Regions from separate parts of the Streptomyces sp. NPDC090442 genome, predicted to be linked through region 3. Evidence: riboswitches for the same ligand, from Rfam matches in the RefSeq annotation. Region 3 holds a riboswitch; each other region holds the start of a gene.

Region 1 (6,817 bases), on a different contig from region 3:
GTGGAGATCCGCTATCAGCCCGATCGGCTGGCGGTGCGGATCGCCGACGACGGGCCGGGCCCGCCGGGCGTGGTCCACAACGGTCACGGCCTGGCCGGCATGCAGGAGCGGGCGGCACTGCTCGGCGGGACGTTGACCGTCGGTCCGGGCCCGGACGGTGGCTTTCTCGTAGAGGCGGAAATCCCGTGGTGATCCGAGCAATCGTGGCCGACGACCAGGCCATCGTCCGTACCGGGTTCGTGAACCTTCTGGCGACCCAGGACGACATCGAAGTGGTGGGCGAGGCGGAGGACGGTGTCCAGGCGGTCCGGATCGCCGCGGAGCGGCGCCCTGATCTGGCGCTGCTGGACATCAGGATGCCGCATAAGAACGGCATCGAGGCCGCACGGGAGATCACCAAGGCATCGAGGGGTGCCACCAAGGCGCTGATGCTGACGACGTTCGGCCTCGACGAGTACGTCTATGACGCGCTCGCGGCCGGGGCCAGTGGCTTTCTGCTCAAGGACACGACGTTCCCCGAACTCCTGCATGCCGTACGGGTGGTGGCGGAGGGCAATGCGCTGCTGGCACCCGAACTGACCAAGCGGCTGATCGGGGAGTTCGTCAAGCAACGGTCGGCGCCGGTTCCGGTGCGCACGGTGCAGGAGTTGACCGCCCGTGAGGTGGAGGTGCTCACCCACATCGCCCAGGGACTGTCGAACACGGAGATCGCCACACGGCTGACGATCACCGATCACACCGTCAAGACCCACATCAACCGGCTCTTCACGAAGATGGGCCTCCGTGACCGCGCCCAGGCGGTGATCCTCGCCTATGAGCTGGGGCTGGTCGTCCCGCAGGGCCGGCGCCCCACCCCTCCCCCACGCATCTAGTGGCACCCGGCCCGAAAGGAGCGAGCCATGGCACAACTGCGATGTGCCGCGCGGCTATTCAGCCGTGGCGTCCAGCACCACCACGTCCTCGGCGGCGAAGGAGATCCCCACCCGCTCCCCCGTCTCCGGCGCCTGGCTCAGTGGGCAGGCCGCCTCCACCTGCGGTGCGCCCGCCGGCTGGAGCAGCAGCGCCACGTGCGTGCCGCGGAAGGTGCGCGCCGCGACCAGACAGGGCAGCCCGTCCTCCGGAGAGGTCAGCCGGACGCCGGCTGGGCGCACCAGCAGGCGGCACGGCCCGTCCGAAGTACCCTCCGGTACCGGCACTTTGCCCCAGGGGGTGGCGGCGGCCCCGCCCTGCACGGTGGCCTCGACCACGTTGTCGAAGCCGAGGAAGCGGGCGACGAACGCGTTGGCGGGCCGCTGCCAGACGTCCAGGGGCGTGCCGCTCTGGGCGATCCGGCCGTCCCGCATCACCACGACCCGGTCGGCGAGCGCGAACGCCTCGCCCTGGTCGTGGGTGACGGCCAGCACGGTCGTGCCCAACTCTCTGAAGAGTCGCCGCAGTTCGACGACCAGTCGCTCCCGCAGCCCCCGGTCCAGCTGTCCGAGCGGCTCGTCCAGCATCAACAGCCGCGGGCTCGGTGCGAGCGCGCGGGCCAGCGCGACCCGCTGCTGCTCACCACCGGACAGCGAGGCCACGGCACGGCCCTGTGCCCCCGGCAGGCCGACGAGATCCAGCAGTTCCGCGACCGTGCGCTCCTGCTCGGCGCGAGAGGAACGCCGCATCCGGAGCCCGAAGGCCACGTTTCCCGCGACGTCGCGCTGCGGAAAGAGCTGGTGGTCCTGGAACATCAACCCGACACCGCGCCGGTGCGTGGGCACCCCCGTCTGGTCGCGGCCTTCCAGCGACACCGCGCCCGCGTCGGTGTGTTGCAGCCCGGCGACCACCCGCAGCAGGGTGGACTTGCCACTTCCGCTGGGACCGAGGACGCAGACGGTTTCGTGCGCCGCGACGTCCAGGTCGACCGCGTCGAGGGCGGGGGCCGCACCGGGTGTGCCGAAGCGGACGGTGACGCCGTCCAGCCGCAGCATTTCCGATGTCGTGGTCCCGGTCTGTGTCGTCATCTAGAACTCCCCGGAGTGGTCGATGGGGCTGCCTCCGGCCGAGCCGGTCCGCGGCTGGGGACGGATCCGTTCCAGGGCCAGCAGGGCGCCCGCGCACACCACCATCAACATGGTCGACAGGGCCATCGCCTGGCCGTAGTTGAACTCCCCCGCGCGGCCCAGCAGCCGCGCCACGGCCACCGGAAGGGTCGGCTGATCGGGCCGTGCGATGAACACGGTCGCGCCGAACTCACCGAGCGAGACGGCGAACGCGAAGCCCGCCGCGATGAGCACGGCCCGCCGCACCATCGGCAGGTCCACCTCGCGCCAGACCCGCCAGGGCGAGGCGCCGAGGACGGCCGCCGCCTCCCGCAGCCGGCCGTCGACCGCCCGCAGGACGGGCAGCATGGTGCGGACCACGAACGGCACGCCCACCAGGGCCTGCGCGAGCGGCACCAGCCACCACGATTCCCGCAGGTCCAGCGGCGGCTTGTCGAGAGTGATCAGGAAGCCGAAGCCGACGGTCACGGCGGAGACGCCGAGGGGCAGCATCAGCAGCCCGTCGAAGCCGCGCAGCAGCCGAGTGATCACGGGGGTGCGTCCCGACGGGCCGGCCGTCGGCCGGGAGCGGGTGAGTGCGGCCGCCGCCGCGCCGCCGATCAGCAGGGCGATCGCGGTGGCCGCGGCACCGTAGGTGAGGGAGTTCCAGAGGGCGTCGAGGGGGGCGACGGCGAAGGTGCTGTCGGCGGACGCGGCGGACTGCAGCGTCTCGTAGAAGACCAGCCCGTAGCCGTGGGGCCCGGCGAAGGACCGTTCGACGAGCACAGCCAGGGGCAGGACGAGCAGCACCGCGATGACGGCGAGCGTGCTCCAGAGCAGCGCCCACTGGCTGCGGCCCTTTGGGCGGCGGGCGGTGCGGGAGGCGTCGACGAGCCGCAGGGTCGATTCGCGGCGCCGCACGGTCCAGGCGTGCAGCCCCAACAGGCCCAGTACGGCGGCGAACTGGATCAGGGTCAGCACGGCGGCGGTGGGCAGATCCAGGAAGTCGGCGGTCTGCCGGTAGATCTCCACCTCCAGCGTGGAGAAGGTCGGGCCGCCCAGGATCTGCACGACGCCGAAGGAGGTGAAGGTGAAGAGGAACACCATCAGCGCCGCGGCGGCCACGGCCGGTCCCAGCGCGGGCAGCGTCACTCTCCGCCAGGCCGCGAACCGTCCGGCTCCCAGGACCCGGGCCGCTTCCTCCTGACGCGGGTCGAGTTGGGCCCAGAGCCCCCCGACGGTACGGACGACGACCGCGTAGTTGAAGAAGACATGCGCGAGCAGGATCGCCCACACCGAGGTGTCCAGCCGGACGCCCCACAGATTGTCCAGCAGCCCGCCCCGGCCGACCAGTGCCAGGAAGGCGGAGCCGACGACGACGGTGGGCAGCACGAAGGGCACCGCGACCACCGCCCGCAGCAGTTGCTTGCCGGGGAAGTCGAAGCGGGCGAAGACGTATGCGCCGGGCAGCGCGGCCAGCAGCGTCAGCCCCGTCGAGGCGGCGGCCTGCCAGACGGTGAACCACAACACGTGGAGGACGTCCGGGTCGCCGAGCACGGCGGCGAATCGCCCGAACTGCCACTGCCCGCCGTCCTTCAGCCCGCGTCCGACGATCACGGCGACCGGGTAGGCGAAGAACAGCGCGAAGAAGGCGAGCGGCAGGGCCATCAGACCGAGCCGCACCGCCGTTCCGCGCGCGGGCCTCCTGGGCCGTGCGGGGGCTACTTCAGAACGAGCGAGGACCACTGCTTGATCCACTGGTCACGGTTCTTGGTGATCGTCGCCGGGGCGAGCGTCGCCGGCTTGTCGATCGCGGTGCCGTAGTGGGTGAACAGCTCCGGCACCTTGGCGTCCTTGCGCGCCGGGTTGACGAACATCTGCAGCGGCATGTCCTCCTGGAACTTCTTCGACAGGAGGAAGTCGAGCAGCGCCTTGCCGCCCTTCTCGTTCTTGGCGCCCTTGAGCAGACCGCCGAATTCGATCTGCCGGAAGCAGGTGCCGGTCGCGACGCCGGTCGGGGCCTCCTTGGGCGCGGGGTTCTTGCCCATCACCTCGGCGGGCGGGCTGGAGGCGTAGGAGACCACCAGCGGCTTGTCCCCCTTGCCCTTGCCGGCCGCGGAGCCCGAGAAGCGCTCGTTGTACGCCTGCTCCCAACTGTCCACGACCTCGACGCCGTTGGCCTTGAGCTTCTTCCAGTAGTCCTGCCAGCCGGCCTCGCCGTGGGTGGCGATGGTGCCCAGTTGGAAGGCAAGTCCCGGAGAGGAGGTGGCGGAGTTCTCGGTGACCAGCAGGTTCTTGTACTGCGGCTTGAGCAGGTCGTCGAAGGTCTGCGGCGGCGCCAGCTTGTGCTGGGTGAAGTAGGCGCGGTCGTAGTTGACGCAGCTGTCGCCGTAGTCAAGGGGCGTGACCCGGTGGGCGTCCTTGTCGAGCTGGAGGTCGGCCGGGACGTTCTCCAGGCCCTGGGCCTTGTAGGGGGTGAAGAGACCGGCGTTCAGGCCGCGCGAGAGCAGGGTGTTGTCGATGCCGAAGAAGACGTCGCCCTGCGGGTTGTCCTTGGCCAGGATCGCCTGGTTGACGGCCTTGCCCGCGTCCCCGCCCCTGAGCACCTTGACCTTGTAGCCGGTCTCCTTCTCGAAGGCGGCCAGGACGGATTTGGAGGCGTTGAACGAGTCATGGCTGACGAGCGTGACGGTCTTGGCGTCCGTGCTGCCGCCGGTGCCGGAGCTGCCACACCCGGCGAGTGCGGTGATGCCGGCCACCGCGGCGAGCGCTGCCGCGGTGATCCTGCTGGTGGTGCTCACTGAGTTCCTCCTGGCTGGCCAGGAAGAGACGCGGCCCCGCCCGGTGTCCACTGCGTTCTGCGTCGATGACGCTTGGCAGCAAACGGTGGACGGGGCGCAACAGCATGAGTGACGACCGAACTTCCTACCCGGAATGACCCGGGCGAGGTTCAAGGGTCTGCGGGCGCCGTAGGGCTACGACACGTCCGCACTCTCAGCGCTGTGGCGCTCCCCTGTCGGAATGAATGTGCGTTTTTCCACGCCACCGTACCAGCGGGTGCTCAGCGTTCCGAGGCCGCCAGTTGCCCGCAGGCGCCGTCGATCTCCTGGCCCCGGGTGTCCCGGACGGTCACGGGCACGCCGTGCGCCTCGATGGCCCGTACGAACGCCAGCTCGTCCTCGGGCCGCGAGGCGGTCCACTTCGAGCCCGGCGTCGGATTGAGCGGAATGAGGTTGACATGGACCCGCTTGTTCTTGAGCAGGCGCCCCAGCAGGTCACCGCGCCATGCCTGGTCGTTGATGTCCCGGATCAGGGCGTACTCGATCGAGATCCGGCGGCCGGACTTCTCGGCGTACTCCCATGCCGCGTCCAGCACCTCGCGGACCTTCCAGCGGGTGTTGACCGGCACGAGGGTGTCGCGCAGCTCGTCGTCAGGCGCGTGCAGCGACACCGCGAGCCGGCACTTGAAGCCCTCGTCGGCGAACCGCAGCATCGCCGGGACCAGCCCGACGGTGGAGACGGTGATGCCGCGCTGGGAGAGGCCCAGACCGTCCGGCTCGGGGTCGGTCAGCCGTCGGATCGCGCCGACCACGCGCTTGTAGTTGGCGAGCGGCTCACCCATGCCCATGAAAACGATGTTGGAAAGCCGCGCCGGGCCGCCGGGAACCTCACTGTCGCGCAGTGCCCGCATCCCGTCGACGATCTGGTGCACGATCTCCGCGGTGGAGAGGTTGCGGTCCAGCCCGGCCTGGCCGGTGGCGCAGAACGGGCAGTTCATGCCGCAGCCGGCCTGTGAGGAGATGCACATGGTGACCCGGTCCGGGTAGCGCATCAGCACGGACTCGACGAGGGTGCCGTCGTGCAGCCGCCACAGCGTCTTGCGGGTGGTGTCGTCGTCGCACGAGATGTGCCGCACCACCGACATCAGGTCCGGGAGCAGTTCCGCGGCCAGCTTCTCGCGCGCCGTCGCGGGGATGTCGGTCCACTGCGCCGGGTCGTGCGCGTAGCGGGCGAAGTAGTGCTGCGACAACTGCTTGGCACGGAACGGCTTCTCACCGATCGCGGCCACCGCCTCGCGGCGCTCGGCCGGGCTGAGGTCGGCGAGGTGCCGTGGCGGCTTCTTGGCGCCGCGGGGGGCGACAAACGTCAGTTCTCCCGGGGCCGGGCGTGCCATGGGCGGAAACTCCTCTGTGCGACGAGGCCGGACGGCTTCCGCCGACGCGGAGCCAGGAGCCGGACGGGGCCGGAACCGGGGGACCTCACGGATCGTCCCCGCGGTCGCGGGAACGGGAAGGGCGCGCCGCGAACGAGCGGCGCGCCCTCCAAGGGTAACCGGCGACGGTCAGCCCGCTCCCACGAAGATCACGAACAGCAGCCAGACCACCGGCGCCGTCGGCAGCAGCGAGTCCAACCGGTCCATGATCCCGCCGTGGCCGGGCAGCAGGGTGCCCATGTCCTTGATGCCCAGATCCCGCTTGATCATGGATTCGCCGAGGTCGCCGAGGGTCGCGCTGACCGCGACCGCCAGGCCGAGCAGCAGCCCCTCCCACCAGGCGCCGCCCTTGATCAGGAACTGCATGCACAGCGCCCCCGCCACCATCGCGAAGAGCACCGCGCCGACGAGTCCCTCGCGGGTCTTGCCCGGACTGATCCGCGGCGCCAGCTTCTTCTTCCCGAAGCGCCAACCGATCGCGTAGGCACCGGTGTCGCTGACGACCGTCAGCAGCAGGAACGTCAGCACCCGCTGCGGCCCGTCGTCCGCGGCAGCCAGCATCAGGGCCACGAACGTCGCCAGGAACGGG
Region 2 (6,817 bases), on a different contig from region 3:
GACGGCCCACACCAACTTCCCGATGCCGCCGTCCCTTACTTCCGTGCCCCAGCAGGCAGCCAGCGCGGCAACGATCGTCAGGCCCCTGCCGCCGTCGGCGTCGACGTCGGGCACACGGGGCTGCGGCCAGCTCTGGGCAGCGTCGTGCACCTCGATACGAACGCCACGCGGCTCCCGGGAATATCGCGTCTCGATCTCCCGGCCACGGGAGCCTTGGGCATGGCGCACCGCGTTGGTCAGCAGTTCGGACAGCACCAGGAGGGCATCGTCGGACACCTCGGTCAGCCGCCACCGGACCAGCACCTTGCCCAACTCGGCACGGGCCAGCGCGACGCAGCGCGGATGCCGCGCCCAGCGACTCACCACCGGCCGGCTCCCGGTCCTGGTCGCGCTTCTTCGGGTGCCCATCGCGCTGCGATCCACCGTCACCTACCGCCTTCCAGACGCCTATGGGACGTCGAACGGTGAAGAAGGTAGGACCCCAAACACGAGCGGACCCGGAAGAAAATTCCGGGTTCGTGCTTTTCTTTCCGGCTACCAGCTAGGCGATCGCCCCCAGGTCAACGGCGAGTTGCTGCGCGTCCCGCCGCCGCGAGCGTTTGTGCAGCCTACGCGCCAAGTCTCGCGCGAACTCGTGCGCCCTCATCTGCTCCGGCGCGGTCGTATAGGCCCGCTTCAGATTGTCCACTGCGTCATCGGTCCGCCCAGTCTCCCCGTAGACCCGAGCGACATCCAGCCGCAGCCGCGCCCGCCGCTCCTTGGGAAGCCCCACCGCCCGCACCGTGGGCGCTATGTCGACAGCCCGCTGGTAGTCCTCGAACTCAAGGGCGGTCGCAAGCCGATGGATACCCACGTTCGCCGGGCCGAAGGCGGTCCACATCTCGTTGCCGTCCGTGCCTAGCCGTTCGGCTGCTTCGTTCGCCTTGCCGAGCATGTAGGTGGTCATCTCGCGGTTCCTCATCCGGGCTGCGGCGATGGAGCCGTTGAGGAACAGCGTTCCGTACAGGGAGAGCGCCACTGGGGAGGAGGCCCACCAGCCGCGCTCCAGGTCATCGGCACTGTCCAGAGTGCTCTTCACCGCTTCCGCCGCCATGTTGGCGCCGATCTGCACATGAGCGATGCCCCGCCGTAGGGACAAGAGGGCGGCAGTGTCACCCGAATCAATCGCCGCCATCTCGCCTTGGTCCGCGGCCGTCCACGCCAGGTTGGTCTCACCCAACTTCCGCAGCAGCGCCGCCGCCACATGGCATGACAGCGCAAACAGCCGCTGAGCCTCCCGGCGTTCGTCTCCCGACGCCAACTCATTCTTCGCGGACCGCGCATCAGCCATCAGGCGAGGCAGCCGCTCAGCCAGCGAGGCGAACTCACCAGCCTGATACAGCTCCCACGCTGTCCCAACCTCCACCTCCAGGAGCCCCAACCTCAGCGGCTCCCCACCGGCGATCAGAGAACCGGCCAACCGCCGGGACTGCATCAACGCGGCCCGGATCGCGGGCACACTGGCCGCGAACCCGTCGCTGTCCTCCAGCAACACCGGCGCCCCTTGCAGGTCCTCGATGTGCACCCGCAGCGCATCGGCCAGGTCCGCGAGCATCTTGACGTTGTTCACGGGAATCCGGCCGGACTCGACCCGGTACACCCAGTCCTCAGACCGCCCCAGCAGCTCGCCGAGTTGACGCTGCTGCATGCCCCGGCGCTTGCGGTAGAACCTCACGCGCTTGCCGAACTCAAGATGGTCAGTCATGCCGCGCACGGCCACGCTCCCCTCGCTCTGCCCCGCCGAGTGTCACACGACGTGCACAACGAATGACAGGGGTCGAGGCATCTCACGACCGCCAAGCGACGGCCGCTAGGGTCGGCAACATGGCCGAGAACGAGCACGAACAGCGCATGGCAACCCCGCGGATGGCAGCAGGCGCGCTGTTCTTCGACGACCAGGACCAGGTCCTCTTGGTCAAGCCGTCCTACAAGCCGAAGTGGGAGATCCCCGGCGGGTATATCGAGCGCGGGGAATCCCCGCTGACCGCCTGCCGACGCGAGGTCCAGGAGGAGCTAGGCATCACCCCGGGCATCGGCCCGTTGCTGGTCGTTGACTGGGCGCCGAGCGAGGCCGAGGGCGACAAGGTCCTGTACGTGTTCGATGGCGGGCAACTGCGCCCGGAGCAATTCGCCGAGATCAAGCTCGACCCCGGCGAGCTCTTGGCTGCCGAGTTCCAACCCGCAGGCGATCTTGAAGGGTTGTTGATCCCCCGACTCGCCCGGCGCGTGAAGACGGCGATCACGGCGCGGGCCCAGGGGCACACGCAGTACCTGGAGCACGGACGCTCTCCAGCAAGCAGCTGACGCTGCTGGAGGCAGTACACACGGATGCGCCCCGCCCCTAAAAAGGGGACGGGGCGCATCCGTTGGCACAAGCTCAGGCTAGGGCGCTTCTGACGGATCTCCGCGTCGTCGGCGGCGGCCCTCCACGTCAGGAGTCGGCCAACGGCAGATAGACCCGGTTGCCGGCCGCCGCGAACTCCTTGGACTTCTCCAGCATCCCCGCCGCGATTTCGTCAGGCGTCGAGCCCTCCCCACCGCCGAACTGCTCTGTGATGCTTCTGCTAATTTTCATCGAGCAGAACTTCGGCCCGCACATCGAGCAGAAGTGGGCCGTCTTGGCCGGCTCCGCGGGCAGCGTCGCGTCGTGGAAGGCGCGGGCGGTGTCCGGGTCGAGGGCCAGGTTGAACTGGTCCTCCCAGCGGAACTCGAAGCGGGCGTCGGAGAGGGCGTCGTCCCATTCCTGGGCGCCCGGGTGGCCCTTGGCCAGGTCCGCCGCATGGGCCGCGATCTTGTACGTGATGACGCCGGTCTTGACGTCGTCGCGGTCCGGGAGTCCCAGGTGCTCCTTGGGCGTGACGTAGCAGAGCATGGCGGTGCCCCACCAGGCGATCATCGCGGCGCCAATGCCGGAGGTGATGTGGTCGTAGGCGGGCGCGATGTCGGTGGTGAGTGGGCCGAGCGTGTAGAACGGGGCCTCCTCGCAGATCTCCTGCTGGAGGTCGATGTTCTCCTTGATCTTGTGCATCGGGACGTGGCCCGGGCCCTCGATCATGGTCTGCACGCCGTGCCGCTTGGCGATGGTGTTCAGCTCGCCGAGGGTCCGCAACTCGGCGAACTGCGCCTCGTCGTTGGCGTCCGCGATGGAGCCGGGGCGCAGGCCGTCGCCGAGCGAGAAGGTGACGTCGTAGGCGGCCAGGATGTCGCAGAGCTCCTCGAAGTGCGTGTAGAGGAACGACTCCTGGTGGTGCGCCAGGCACCAGGCCGCCATGATCGAGCCGCCGCGGGAGACGATGCCGGTCTTGCGGTTGGCGGTCAGCGGGACGTAGCGGAGCAGCACGCCGGCGTGCACCGTCATGTAGTCGACGCCCTGCTCGGCCTGCTCGATGACGGTGTCCTTGTAGATCTCCCAGGTCAGCTCCTCGGCCTTGCCGTCGACCTTCTCCAGCGCCTGGTAGAGGGGGACGGTGCCGATCGGCACGGGGGAGTTGCGGAGCACCCACTCACGGGTGGTGTGGATGTTGCGGCCGGTGGAGAGGTCCATGACCGTGTCGGCGCCCCAGCGGGTCGCCCAGGTCATCTTCTCCACCTCCTCCTCGATCGAGGAAGTGACCGCGGAATTGCCGATGTTGGCGTTCACCTTCACCAGGAAGTTCTTGCCGATGATCATCGGCTCGATCTCCGGGTGGTTGATGTTCGCGGGCAGTACCGCGCGTCCGGCCGCGATCTCGTCCCGCACGAACTCGGGGCTGACGTTCTCGCGGAGGGCGACGTACTCCATCTCCGCGGTGATCTCGCCGCGCTGCGCGTAGGCGAGCTGCGTGACCGGGGCACCGTCCCGGCCGCGGCGCGGCTGCCGCGGCCGACCCGGGAAGACCGCGTCGAGGTTGCGCAGGCCCCCGCGCGGGGAGGTGTGCTTGATCCCGTCGTCCTCGGGACGCATCGGGCGGCCCGCGTACTCCTCGGTGTCGCCGCGGGTGATGATCCAGTTCTCCCGCAGCGGTGCCAGACCGCGGCGGACATCGGTTTCGATGGCGGGGTCGGTGTACGGCCCTGATGTGTCGTAGAGCGTCACATGCTTGCCGTTGGTGAGGTGCACCCGCCGGACCGGGACCCGGAGGTCCGGACGCGATCCGGAGACATAGCCCTTGTGCCAGCCGATCTGCGACTGCTCGCCGTCGGCCGGGTCGTTTTCGGGCGTGCGTGCATCCAGAGTCATTGAGACCCAACTCCCTACGCCGGCATTACCCGGTAACAGGTTCGGCGGTCGACGCAGCGGCTTCCGTCATCCGGTGTTTCACGTGAAACACCGCTGGGACGGAGGTCAGCGCCCTCTCAGCCCGGTGCTCCGAGCTCCCGCGATTGCAAAGGTGTCACCACGGTAGCGGCCGATGCGGCAGTGTGAACAGGGGGCCCCATCGCTTCTTGCAATGATCGAGCGGTGAGCCCTCCCCAAGTCCCGCACGTCCCCGCCGCCCCTACCCACACCCACAGCCACGGGCCCGCCGCCCCCGTCTCCCGGCATCTGCGCAAGGTCATCGCCGCCGTCCTGATCCCGTTCGCGGTCGCCGTCGCGGTCGGCCTGATCGTCCTCTGGCCCGGTGGCGCACCCCCGCACAAGCCGTCCGGCGTGGGCTTCGACCAGCCGACCGAGAGCGCCCGGGTCATCAAGGTCGAGGAGGTCAACTGCGCGGCGGTGCACGCCGAGCAGCAGCCGGGTCCCACCACGCCGGGCGGGCAGCCGGCCACCGGCGGAGCGGCCCGGGACAAGCCCTGCGAGCAGGCGACGGTCAAGGTGACCACGGGGCAGAACGCCGGCCGGACCTTCCAGACGGTGGTGACGCCGGACGCCTCGCGGCACTACACGACCGGGCAGGACGTGGTCGTCTCCTACTCCCCCAAGGCGCCGAAGGAACTGCAGTACGCGGTGACCGACGTCGACCGCACCGTTCCGATGTGGGTGCTCGCCGCGCTCTTCGCCCTCGCCGTGGTGGCCATCGGACGGCTGCGCGGAGTGCTGGCGCTGGTCGCGCTGGCGGCCAGCTTCGGGCTGTTGACGATGTTCATCCTGCCGGCGATCCTCCAGGGCTCCGATCCGTTGGTGGTGGCGATGGTCGGCGGCAGCGCCATCATGCTGATCGCGCTCTACATGTGCCACGGGCTGACGGCCCGCACGTCCGTGGCGGTGCTCGGCACCCTCGCCTCGCTGTTGCTCATCGGGCTGTTGGGCTCGGTGTTCATCAACTGGGCGCTGCTGACCGGCAATACGGACGACACCACCGGCCTGGTGCACGGGCTCTACCCGAACATCGAGATCCGCGGCCTGCTGCTGGCGGGCGTCATCATCGGGTCGCTGGGGGTGCTCGACGATGTGACGGTGACCCAGACCGCCGCGGTGTGGGAGCTCAAGGACGCTGATCCGTCGGCGGGTTGGCGCAAGCTGTACGGCGCAGCGATGCGGATCGGGCGCGACCATATCGCCTCCGTGGTGAACACCCTGGTCATGGCCTACGCGGGCGCCGCGCTACCGCTGCTCCTGCTGTTCTCGATCGCGCAGAGCAGCGTCGGCACGGTCGCCGGCAGCGAAGTGGTGGCGGAGGAGATCGTCCGCACGCTCGTGGGCAGCATCGGGCTGGTCGCGTCGGTGCCGGTGACCACCCTGCTGGCGGCCCTGGTGGTGTCGGCGGATCGTCCGGCGCCGGGCGGGGCGAGCGCCGGGGGACGGGGCGGGCGCCGGGCGGCGCGCGGGCGACGCCGCAAGCACTGAGCGGGCGACACGGGGGGCGGGCGAGCGGGGACGAGGGGCGGGCGAAGTGGCGGGTGGGCGGCGGGCGTTGGGGGTTCCGGGCAGGGGTGACCGACGTCCGGCCGGGCGCGGCAACGGTGCAGTGGAGGGCCGGCGACCGGGGGTCAGCCGGCCGGGGCCTCCGCAAGGATCCGGTCCAGCGTGGCCTCCAGGGTGTCGCAGACCTCCTCCTTGCCGAGTGGAACGATGCGGTCCGTGCGGTCCAGGAAGGCGATCAGCGGTGGTGCGCTGGCCCGGAACAGGGCGCGCTCCGGGCCGACTTGGAGGCTGATGTAGACATCGCTGAGTCGCTCGGGGGAGGACGGCTCGACTCGTACGTCCCCCTCGCCGGCCGGGTGGTTCAGCCCGTCCAGCAGCAGTTCACGGCCGAACACCCAGGTCACGGGCGCGTCGCCGGGAAGATCGAAGGTGAGCCGGACGGCGTAGGGGTCGCCGCTGTCGAAATCCAATTCCACCGGGATCCGGAAGGAGAGCTCCTCCGAGACGAGGAAGCTCATGATCACTTCTGCCTGAACCGTGTCGTTCATCAACCACTGCCCCGCACTTGATCGGAGATGGCCGGGAATCATCCCCTGAAGCCCTATTGACGCCATCGTCGGTCACGTGCAGGCAGATCACAAGGAGTGAGTTTTCAGATACTGATAGAGAAAGCGAGTGTCGTTAGTACCGTCTCCGCCATTTTCCGTAGTCGGTTCGTAACTGTTTGCAATCGGTGCACTTCCGTCGCAGGAAGAGAAACCGCCAGGGTCGCGGCGGCCGAGCCGACGCGAATGGGGATCGCCGAGCACACCGTGCCCAAGGCATATTCCTGGCGATCGTAGGCGACCTGGCCGCGACGCACCGTAGCCAGCCGATTCAGCAGATCACCCTCGGAACGCACCGAAAAGGGCGTTATCGACTGCACGGGATAGCGCGACAGATGTTCTTTCCTGGTCGCCTCGTCGAGCTGCGCCAGCAGGCACTGCCCGATTG
Region 3 (6,817 bases):
ACGACTCCCACGAGGCGGTCACCCTGACCGCCGCCGTCGCCCCGCACGGCCCGGTCGACCGGCTGGACCCCGAGGCGCTGGAGCGGGACGCGGAGCGGATGATCGAGCGCGCCGAGGCGGCCGTGCCGGGGCTGCGGGAGCGGATGCTGTGGCGGCAGGTCCTGCCGCCGACCGAGGGCTCCCTGGTACCGGGCCCGGCCCTGGCCGGCCAGGAGGGGCGCTTCCTGCGGCCCGGCAACCGCACCCGGATACCCGGGCTCTACGGCGTCGGTGGCTGGTACCACCCCGGCGGCGGGCTGGCGCACGCCGGGATGTCCGGGGCACTGGTCGCGGGCCTGATCGTCAACGGCGACGGCTGGCGTGGCTCGGAGTGAGACCGCGCCCCTGAGGGCCGCGCCCGGGCCCGACTCGGGCCGGGGCGGCGGCGGTTGGCCTCCGTGGGGGGAGACCGCCCCGCCGCTCAGTAGTGGTACCGCTGCTCGTCGTACCCCGGCTGCTGGGGCGGGTAGGGCTGCTGCTCCTCCGGGTGCCCGGTCTCGCGCTGCTGCGGCATCCAGACGCCGCCGGGCGGGGTCTCGGGCGGGTAGCCCTGGGGATAGTGCTGCGCCGGCTGCCCGCCGAGGGGGTCGTAGGCCCCGGCCTGGTGGGGCGCCCGGCCGAAGGGGTCGGGCTCCTCGTAGGGGTCGTAGTGCGCGGCGTACTGCTGGGTGCCGATGTACGGGTCGGAGTAGGGCCCGTGGCCGCCCTGGTAGGCGCCGTCGTCGTAGGACGGGTAGGGGTCGGCGTAGCCGTCGTGCCCGGGGGTCGGGCCGTAACCGCCGTCGTAGCCATGGCCGTTGGCGTCTCCGACGACGGTGGGGTTGCCGAAGAGGTCGTAGGAGGCGCCAGCGGCGGCCGGCGCGTCGGGGCGGGCGTCGGGGCTGTAGATGCCGTAGGCCGCGGTCTCGTCCGGCATCGGCTGCGGGGCGTAGACGGCGGTGGCGTCCGCGGTGGCGTACCCGAAGTCCTGGGCGGCGGCGGGCACTTCACCGACGGCGCCGAAGGCGGCGGTGGCGTCCGCGGCACCGAAGGCACCGGGGGCGGACGGGTCCGGCTGCGGCGGGTACGGGCCCAGGTCACCGGCACCCTCTACGCCGTGGCCGGCCGGATCGGGGGCCGGGGCCGCGCCGGCGGCCGGGGCGGTCTCCTCCGCCAGCCCGGAGACCTGGAGCTTCGGCTTGGCGGCCGGGGCGCGGGACGAGCGGGCCCGGCGCCGGCGGCTCGGCTTGGGCCGCCCGCCGATCGTCCAGCCCTCCTCGTAGCCCCGGCGGACGGAGAGCGTCACATAGGTCTGCCCGACCGCGAAGGCGATGGCCCCCAGCGCGATCACGACGACCGACGGGATGACAACGCCGGCCACCACGCCGAGGAAGCCGCCCAGCGCCAACAGCCGCCACCGCAGCGGCGCCTTGTGCTGGAACAGGACCTCACCGAGCAACCACAGGGCGACCAGGCCGAACGCGAGGTAGAGGATCGTCCAGCCCATATGCGCCCCGCTTCCGCCGGATTCCGGCCACCGTGATCAGGACCGCTGGTGCAGCCCGAGGTTCTCGTAGATTTCCAGGGTCGCCGTGGAGTGGTTCAGGGTGATGAAGTGCAACCCGGGCACGTCCTCGGCCATCAAGCGCGCGCACAGCTCCGTCGCGTACTCGATGCCAATGGAGCGTACCGCCGCCGGGTCGTCCTTGACCGCGAGGATGCGCGATGCGAGCTCGGGCGGGAACGCGGCATTGCTGAGCTGCGCGAATCGCTCGATCTGGCGGACGTTGGTGACCGGCATGATCTCCGGGATGATCGGCGTCGGGCAGCCCGCGGCACAGACCCGGTCGCGCAGCCGGAGGTAGTCCTCCGGGTAGAAGAACATCTGGGTGATCGCGAAGTCCGCGCCGGCGCGGCACTTGTCGACGAAGTGCCCGATGTCGGTGTCCCAGTCCGTCGAGCGCGGGTGCATCTCGGGGAAGGCGGCCACGCCGACGCAGAAGTCGCCCGACTCCTTGATCAGTTGGACCAGGTCGGCGGCGTAGCTGATGCCGTCGGGGTGCCGGACCCACTCGCCCATGGGGTCGCCCGGCGGGTCACCGCGGAGCGCGAGCATGTTGCGGATCCCGGCGCCGGCGTACTGGCCGATGATGTTGCGCAGTTCCGCGGTGGAGTGGTTGACCGCGGTCAGGTGGGCGACCGGGGTGAGGGTGGTGTCGGTGGCGATGCGTTCGGTGGCGCGGACCGTTCCGTCCCGGGAGGTGCCGCCGGCGCCGTAGGTCACCGACACGAAGGTCGGGGCGACGGCCTCGATGCGGCGAATGGCGTTCCACAACGTCCGCTCGCCCTTCTCGGTCTTCGGGGCGGCGAACTCGAACGAATAGGACTGCTTGCCGGAGGCGAGCAGGTCGCGCACCGTCCGCGCACGATCAGTCCTGGTGGAAGCTGTACCTAGGGCCATACGGGCAGGTTAACCACCCGCCGGACGGACACCAACCGACGGCGGCGTATTGGCTGGTTGGCGCCGGCGGTGTCCACAACGTGGACACCTCACGGCCCTCCGGCGTCCTCCGACGGACGCCTAAGGCGCAGGTCAGCCGACGTGGGAGCGGATCCGCTTGGCCAGCTCGGCGGCCGCGGCGCCCGGGTCGTCGGCCTCGGTGAGCGCGCGGACCACCACCACCCGGCGGGCGCCGGCGGCCAGCACCTCGTCGAGGTTGCCGGCGTCGATCCCGCCGATCGCGAACCAGGGGCGCTCGGGGTCCTGCGCGGCGGCGTACCGGACGAGGTCCAGGCCGGGGGCGTGCCGGCCCGGCTTGGTGGGCGTCGGCCAACAGGGGCCGGTGCAGAAGTAGTCCACCCCGGGCTCGGCGAGGGCGGCGTCGACCTCGGCCTCGGCGTGGGTGGAGCGGCCGATCAGCGGCTCGGGGCCGAGCAGCGCGCGGGCGGCCGGGACCGGCAGGTCGCCCTGGCCGAGGTGGAGCACGTCGGCGCCGGCGGCATGGGCGACGTCCGCGCGGTCGTTGACCGCGAGCAGCTTGCCGTGCCGGCGGCAGGCGTCCGCGAAGACCTCCAGGTGGCGCAGCTCCGCGCCGGCCTCCATGCCCTTGTCGCGGAGTTGGACGATGTCCACGCCCGAGGAGAGCACCGCGTCCAGGAACTGCGGGAGATCGCCCTGGCGGGTGCGCGCGTCGGTGCACAGGTAGAGCCGGGCGTCGGACAGGGCCTGTCGAACGGTGGCCATCAGGCGGCTTCCCCCTCGTCGGCGGCGTACGGGCCGGGCGGTGCCGACCCGTACGCCGTGCGGTGGTGGTTACGGATTGTGGTTGCTGCGGGACGCGGGTGCGTCAGACGGCGAGCGCCTGGGCCCGGCGCTTGACCTCCGTGCCGCGATTCTCGCGCAGGGCCTGCGCCGGGGTGCCGGGCAGGGTGTCATCCGCGGTGAAGAGCCACTCCAGCATCTCCTCGTCGGTGAAGCCGTCGTCCTTGAGGAGGGTCAGCGTGCCGGCGAGCCCCTTGACGACCTTGCCGTCCTTGATGAATTCGGCGGGCACCTGGAGCACGCGGTTCTCACCGCGGCGCACGGCGATGAGCTGGCCCTCCTTCACCAGCTGTCGCACGCGGGTCACCTCGACGCCGCATTCCTCGGCGATGTCGGGGAGGGTGAGCCAGGCGGGGACGAGCCCATCGATGTTTGCGTCAATCTCGGTCACAGGACAAGCCTGCCACCTCCCACTGACAGTCGGTAGCCGGGCCTCGCCGTGGAGCACGTCGGCACGTCGGCCGGCGGGGCCGGGCGGGCCCGTCGTGCCGGTGGATCGCGCTACCGCACCGCGGACTTGAGCGGAACGGCCGCGTCCGCCGCGCGCTCCCGGTCCAGCAGCGCACCCCGTTCGATCAGCCGGCGCCCCTGGGCCAGGTCCCGCGGGCGCCCCACCGCCAGCAGCGCGACCAGCCGGCCGGCCGGCTCCCCGGCCCCCGCGCCGGGCTCGTGGCGGAGCCAGAGCACCGACCAGGCGGCACCGGTCGGGTCGCCGCGCCACACCAGTTCGTCGGCGTCCCCGTGGTGGCCGGCGTACTGGACGAACCGCCCGAACTGCTCGGACCAGAAGTACGGGACCGGGTCGTAGACCACGCCCTCCGCCGTGCCGCGGGCGATGTTCTCGGCCACCGTGCGGGGGCCCTGGAGGGCGTTGTCCCAGTGGTGGACCAGGAGCCGGGTGCGGTAACGGGCGGAGGGGAACGAGGCGCAGTCGCCGACCGCGTAGACGTCGGGGGCGGAGGTGTGCAGCCGCTCGTCGGCCAGGACCGAGCCGTCCTCGGGGGAGAGGGCGACGCCGGAGCCGGCCAGCCAGGCGGTGGCGGGCCGGGCGCCGATCCCGACGACGACCGCGTCGGCGGGCAGGGTGGTGCCGTCGGCGAGGGTCACCGCACCGGGGGCGACGGAGGCGACCCGGGCGCCGGTGCGCAGCTCGGCCCCGGCGTCGGCGTACCAGCCGGCCATGTGCGCGGCGACCTCGGTGGGCAGGGCGCCGGCCAGGGGGTGGTCGGCGGCCTCCACGACCGTGACCTCGCAGCCGGCCTCGCGGGCGGCGGTGGCGAACTCGGCGCCGATCCAGCCGGCGCCCACCACCACGATCCGGTGCTGGGCGGCGAGCACCGGGCGCAGCCGCTCGGCGTCGTCCAGGGTGCGCAGCAGGTGCACGCCGGGCAGACCCTCGCTGCCGGGCAGGGTGATCGGTTCGGCGCCGGTGGCGAGCACCGCGTAGGCGTACCGGATCGGGCCCTGGGCGGTCTGAACGACGTGGTCGTCCGGGCGCAGCGCGGTGACCGGGCGGCCGAGTTGCAGGTCGATGCCGAGGCCGGCGAAGTCGATGTCGAACGCGGAGCCCTCGGCCTTGCCGAGCAGCACGGCCTTGGACAGCGGCGGGCGGTCGTAGGGCTGGTGGGGCTCGTCGCCGAGGAGGGTGATCGCCCCGCGCCAGCCGTGCTCGCGCAGGGCCACGGCGGTCTGCACACCCGCCATCCCCGCGCCGGCGATCACCACGCGCGGCGTGCGGTCAGGGGCCTGGGGAGAGTTGCTCTGCTCGCTCACCCGCTCACTCTAGGACGGCGGGCGACGCGGCCCGCAGCAGCGCGCAAGGAGATCTCTGACACAACGTCACCGGTCGGGGGCGCCCGGTCCCGGTGCGCTCCCTTACGACGCGTCGCGGCCCCGTACTAGGGTGGCGGATGCACGCACTCGCGGGAGCCCGGACGGACCGGGCTGAGAGGGAGGCTGGCCGGCCTCCGACCGTACGAACCTGATCCGGGTCATGCCGGCGAAGGGAGGGGCTGGACGCCCATGCATCCATCTGCCACACCATCGAACCCACCGCGGCCGGACGGTCGGCACCCCGATGTGCTGGTCATCGGCGGCGGCATCATCGGGCTGGTCACCGCCTGGCGGGCGGCCGGCCGGGGCCTGCGCGTCGCGATGGCGGACCCCGCGCCCGGCGGCGGCGCGGCGCTCGTCGCGGCCGGCATGCTGGCCGCGGTCACCGAGCTCCACTACGGCGAGGAGACCCTGCTGGGGCTCAACCTGGCCTCGGCCGAGCGGTATCCGCGCTTCACGGAGGAGCTCCAGGAGGCGAGCGGTCAGCGCATCGGCTACCGGCGGTGCGGCACCCTGGCCGTCGCGCTGGACGCCGACGACCGTGCCCACCTACGGGAGTTGCACGCCCTCCAGGTCCGGTCGGGCCTGGAGTCGGAGTGGCTGACCGGGCGGGAGTGCCGCCGGCTGGAGCCGATGCTCGCCCCCGGGGTGCGCGGCGGCCTCCGGGTGGACGGCGACCACCAGGTCGATCCGCGCCGGCTGGCGGGCGCCCTGCTGGCCGCCTGCGAGCGGGCCGGGGTGGCCTTCCACCGGACGTCGGCGGAGCGGCTGACGACCGCCGCCGGGCGCGCCACGGGCGCCGAACTCGCCGACGGCACACGCCTGGTGGCCGGTCAGGTCGTGCTGGCCGGCGGCAGCCTCAGCGGCCGGTTGGCCGGCGTCCCGGAGGCGGTGCGGCCGCCGGTGCGGCCCGTCAAGGGCGTGGTGCTGCGGCTGCGGCTGCCGGACGCGCTCCCGGGGGGCGGGGCGTTCCTCTCCCGCACCGTACGGGCCGTCGTCCGCGGCAACCCCGTCTACCTGGTGCCGCGGGAGAGCGGTGAACTGGTCCTCGGCGCCACCAACGAGGAGCTGGGCTGGGACACCACGGTCACCGCGGGCGGCGTCTACGAGCTGCTGCGGGACGCCCACGAACTGGTCCCGGGCATCACCGAGTTGCCGCTGACCGAGAGCCGCGCCGGGCTGCGCCCCGGCTCCCCCGACAACGCGCCGCTGCTCGGACCGACCGCGCTGCCCGGCCTCCATCTGGCCACCGGCCACTACCGCAACGGCGTCCTGCTGACGCCGCTCACCGGGGACGTGATGGCCGAGGCGCTGACCACCGGGACGGTCCCGGAAGAGGCCCGCCCCTTCTCCCCCACGCGCTTCGCCCCCACCCCCCAAGGGGCCCGGCGCGCCCACGCCCTCGAGGAGCTGCCCGCATGAGCGCCCCCGGTACCCCCGTCCCGTCCGAGGCCCCCGACGGCCCCACGGTGTCCGTCTCCGTCAACGGCGAGGCCCGCCGGATCCCGGGCGGGCTGACCCTCGACCGGCTGGTCGCCACGCTGTCCCGGGCCCCTGCCGGGGTGGCCGCCGCGGTCAACGAGACCGTGGTGCCGCGCTCCCAGTGGCCCGGCACCGCGCTCGGCGACGGCGACCGCGTCGAAG

The links. A riboswitch is a leader RNA that binds a small molecule or an ion and turns the genes downstream of it on or off. The one in region 3 is predicted to bind thiamine pyrophosphate.
Region 1: linked by a shared signal. The riboswitch ahead of ACIQU6_RS10775 (thiamine ABC transporter substrate binding subunit) and the one ahead of thiO (glycine oxidase ThiO) in region 3 are both predicted to bind thiamine pyrophosphate.
Region 2: linked by a shared signal. The riboswitch ahead of thiC (phosphomethylpyrimidine synthase ThiC) and the one ahead of thiO (glycine oxidase ThiO) in region 3 are both predicted to bind thiamine pyrophosphate.

What each region holds. Positions count from the first base shown of each region.
Region 1 covers NZ_JBIVXW010000011.1:73,173-79,989, forward strand. Annotated here, with positions in the region: gene ACIQU6_RS10755 (sensor histidine kinase) at 1-192, shown strand, start outside; gene ACIQU6_RS10760 (response regulator) at 186-872, shown strand; gene ACIQU6_RS10765 (ABC transporter ATP-binding protein) at 927-1,997, opposite strand; gene ACIQU6_RS10770 (ABC transporter permease) at 1,998-3,761, opposite strand; gene ACIQU6_RS10775 (thiamine ABC transporter substrate binding subunit) at 3,737-4,816, opposite strand; TPP riboswitch at 4,920-5,040, opposite strand; gene rlmN (23S rRNA (adenine(2503)-C(2))-methyltransferase RlmN) at 5,077-6,189, opposite strand; gene ACIQU6_RS10785 (phosphatidate cytidylyltransferase) at 6,358-6,817, opposite strand, start outside.
Region 2 covers NZ_JBIVXW010000001.1:312,983-319,799, reverse strand. Annotated here, with positions in the region: gene ACIQU6_RS01460 (ATP-binding protein) at 1-366, opposite strand, end outside; gene ACIQU6_RS01455 (helix-turn-helix domain-containing protein) at 542-1,744, opposite strand; gene ACIQU6_RS01450 (NUDIX domain-containing protein) at 1,864-2,343, shown strand; gene thiC (phosphomethylpyrimidine synthase ThiC) at 2,471-4,258, opposite strand; TPP riboswitch at 4,253-4,409, opposite strand; gene ACIQU6_RS01440 (YibE/F family protein) at 4,481-5,806, shown strand; gene ACIQU6_RS01435 (SsgA family sporulation/cell division regulator) at 5,950-6,372, opposite strand; gene ACIQU6_RS01430 (IclR family transcriptional regulator) at 6,477-6,817, opposite strand, start outside.
Region 3 covers NZ_JBIVXW010000003.1:33,637-40,453, reverse strand. Annotated here, with positions in the region: gene ACIQU6_RS03620 (phytoene desaturase family protein) at 1-374, shown strand, start outside; gene ACIQU6_RS03615 (hypothetical protein) at 461-1,525, opposite strand; gene metF (methylenetetrahydrofolate reductase [NAD(P)H]) at 1,562-2,479, opposite strand; gene thiE (thiamine phosphate synthase) at 2,612-3,262, opposite strand; gene ACIQU6_RS03600 (Rv2175c family DNA-binding protein) at 3,366-3,731, opposite strand; gene ACIQU6_RS03595 (NAD(P)/FAD-dependent oxidoreductase) at 3,842-5,113, opposite strand; TPP riboswitch at 5,253-5,365, shown strand; gene thiO (glycine oxidase ThiO) at 5,363-6,595, shown strand; gene thiS (sulfur carrier protein ThiS) at 6,592-6,817, shown strand, end outside.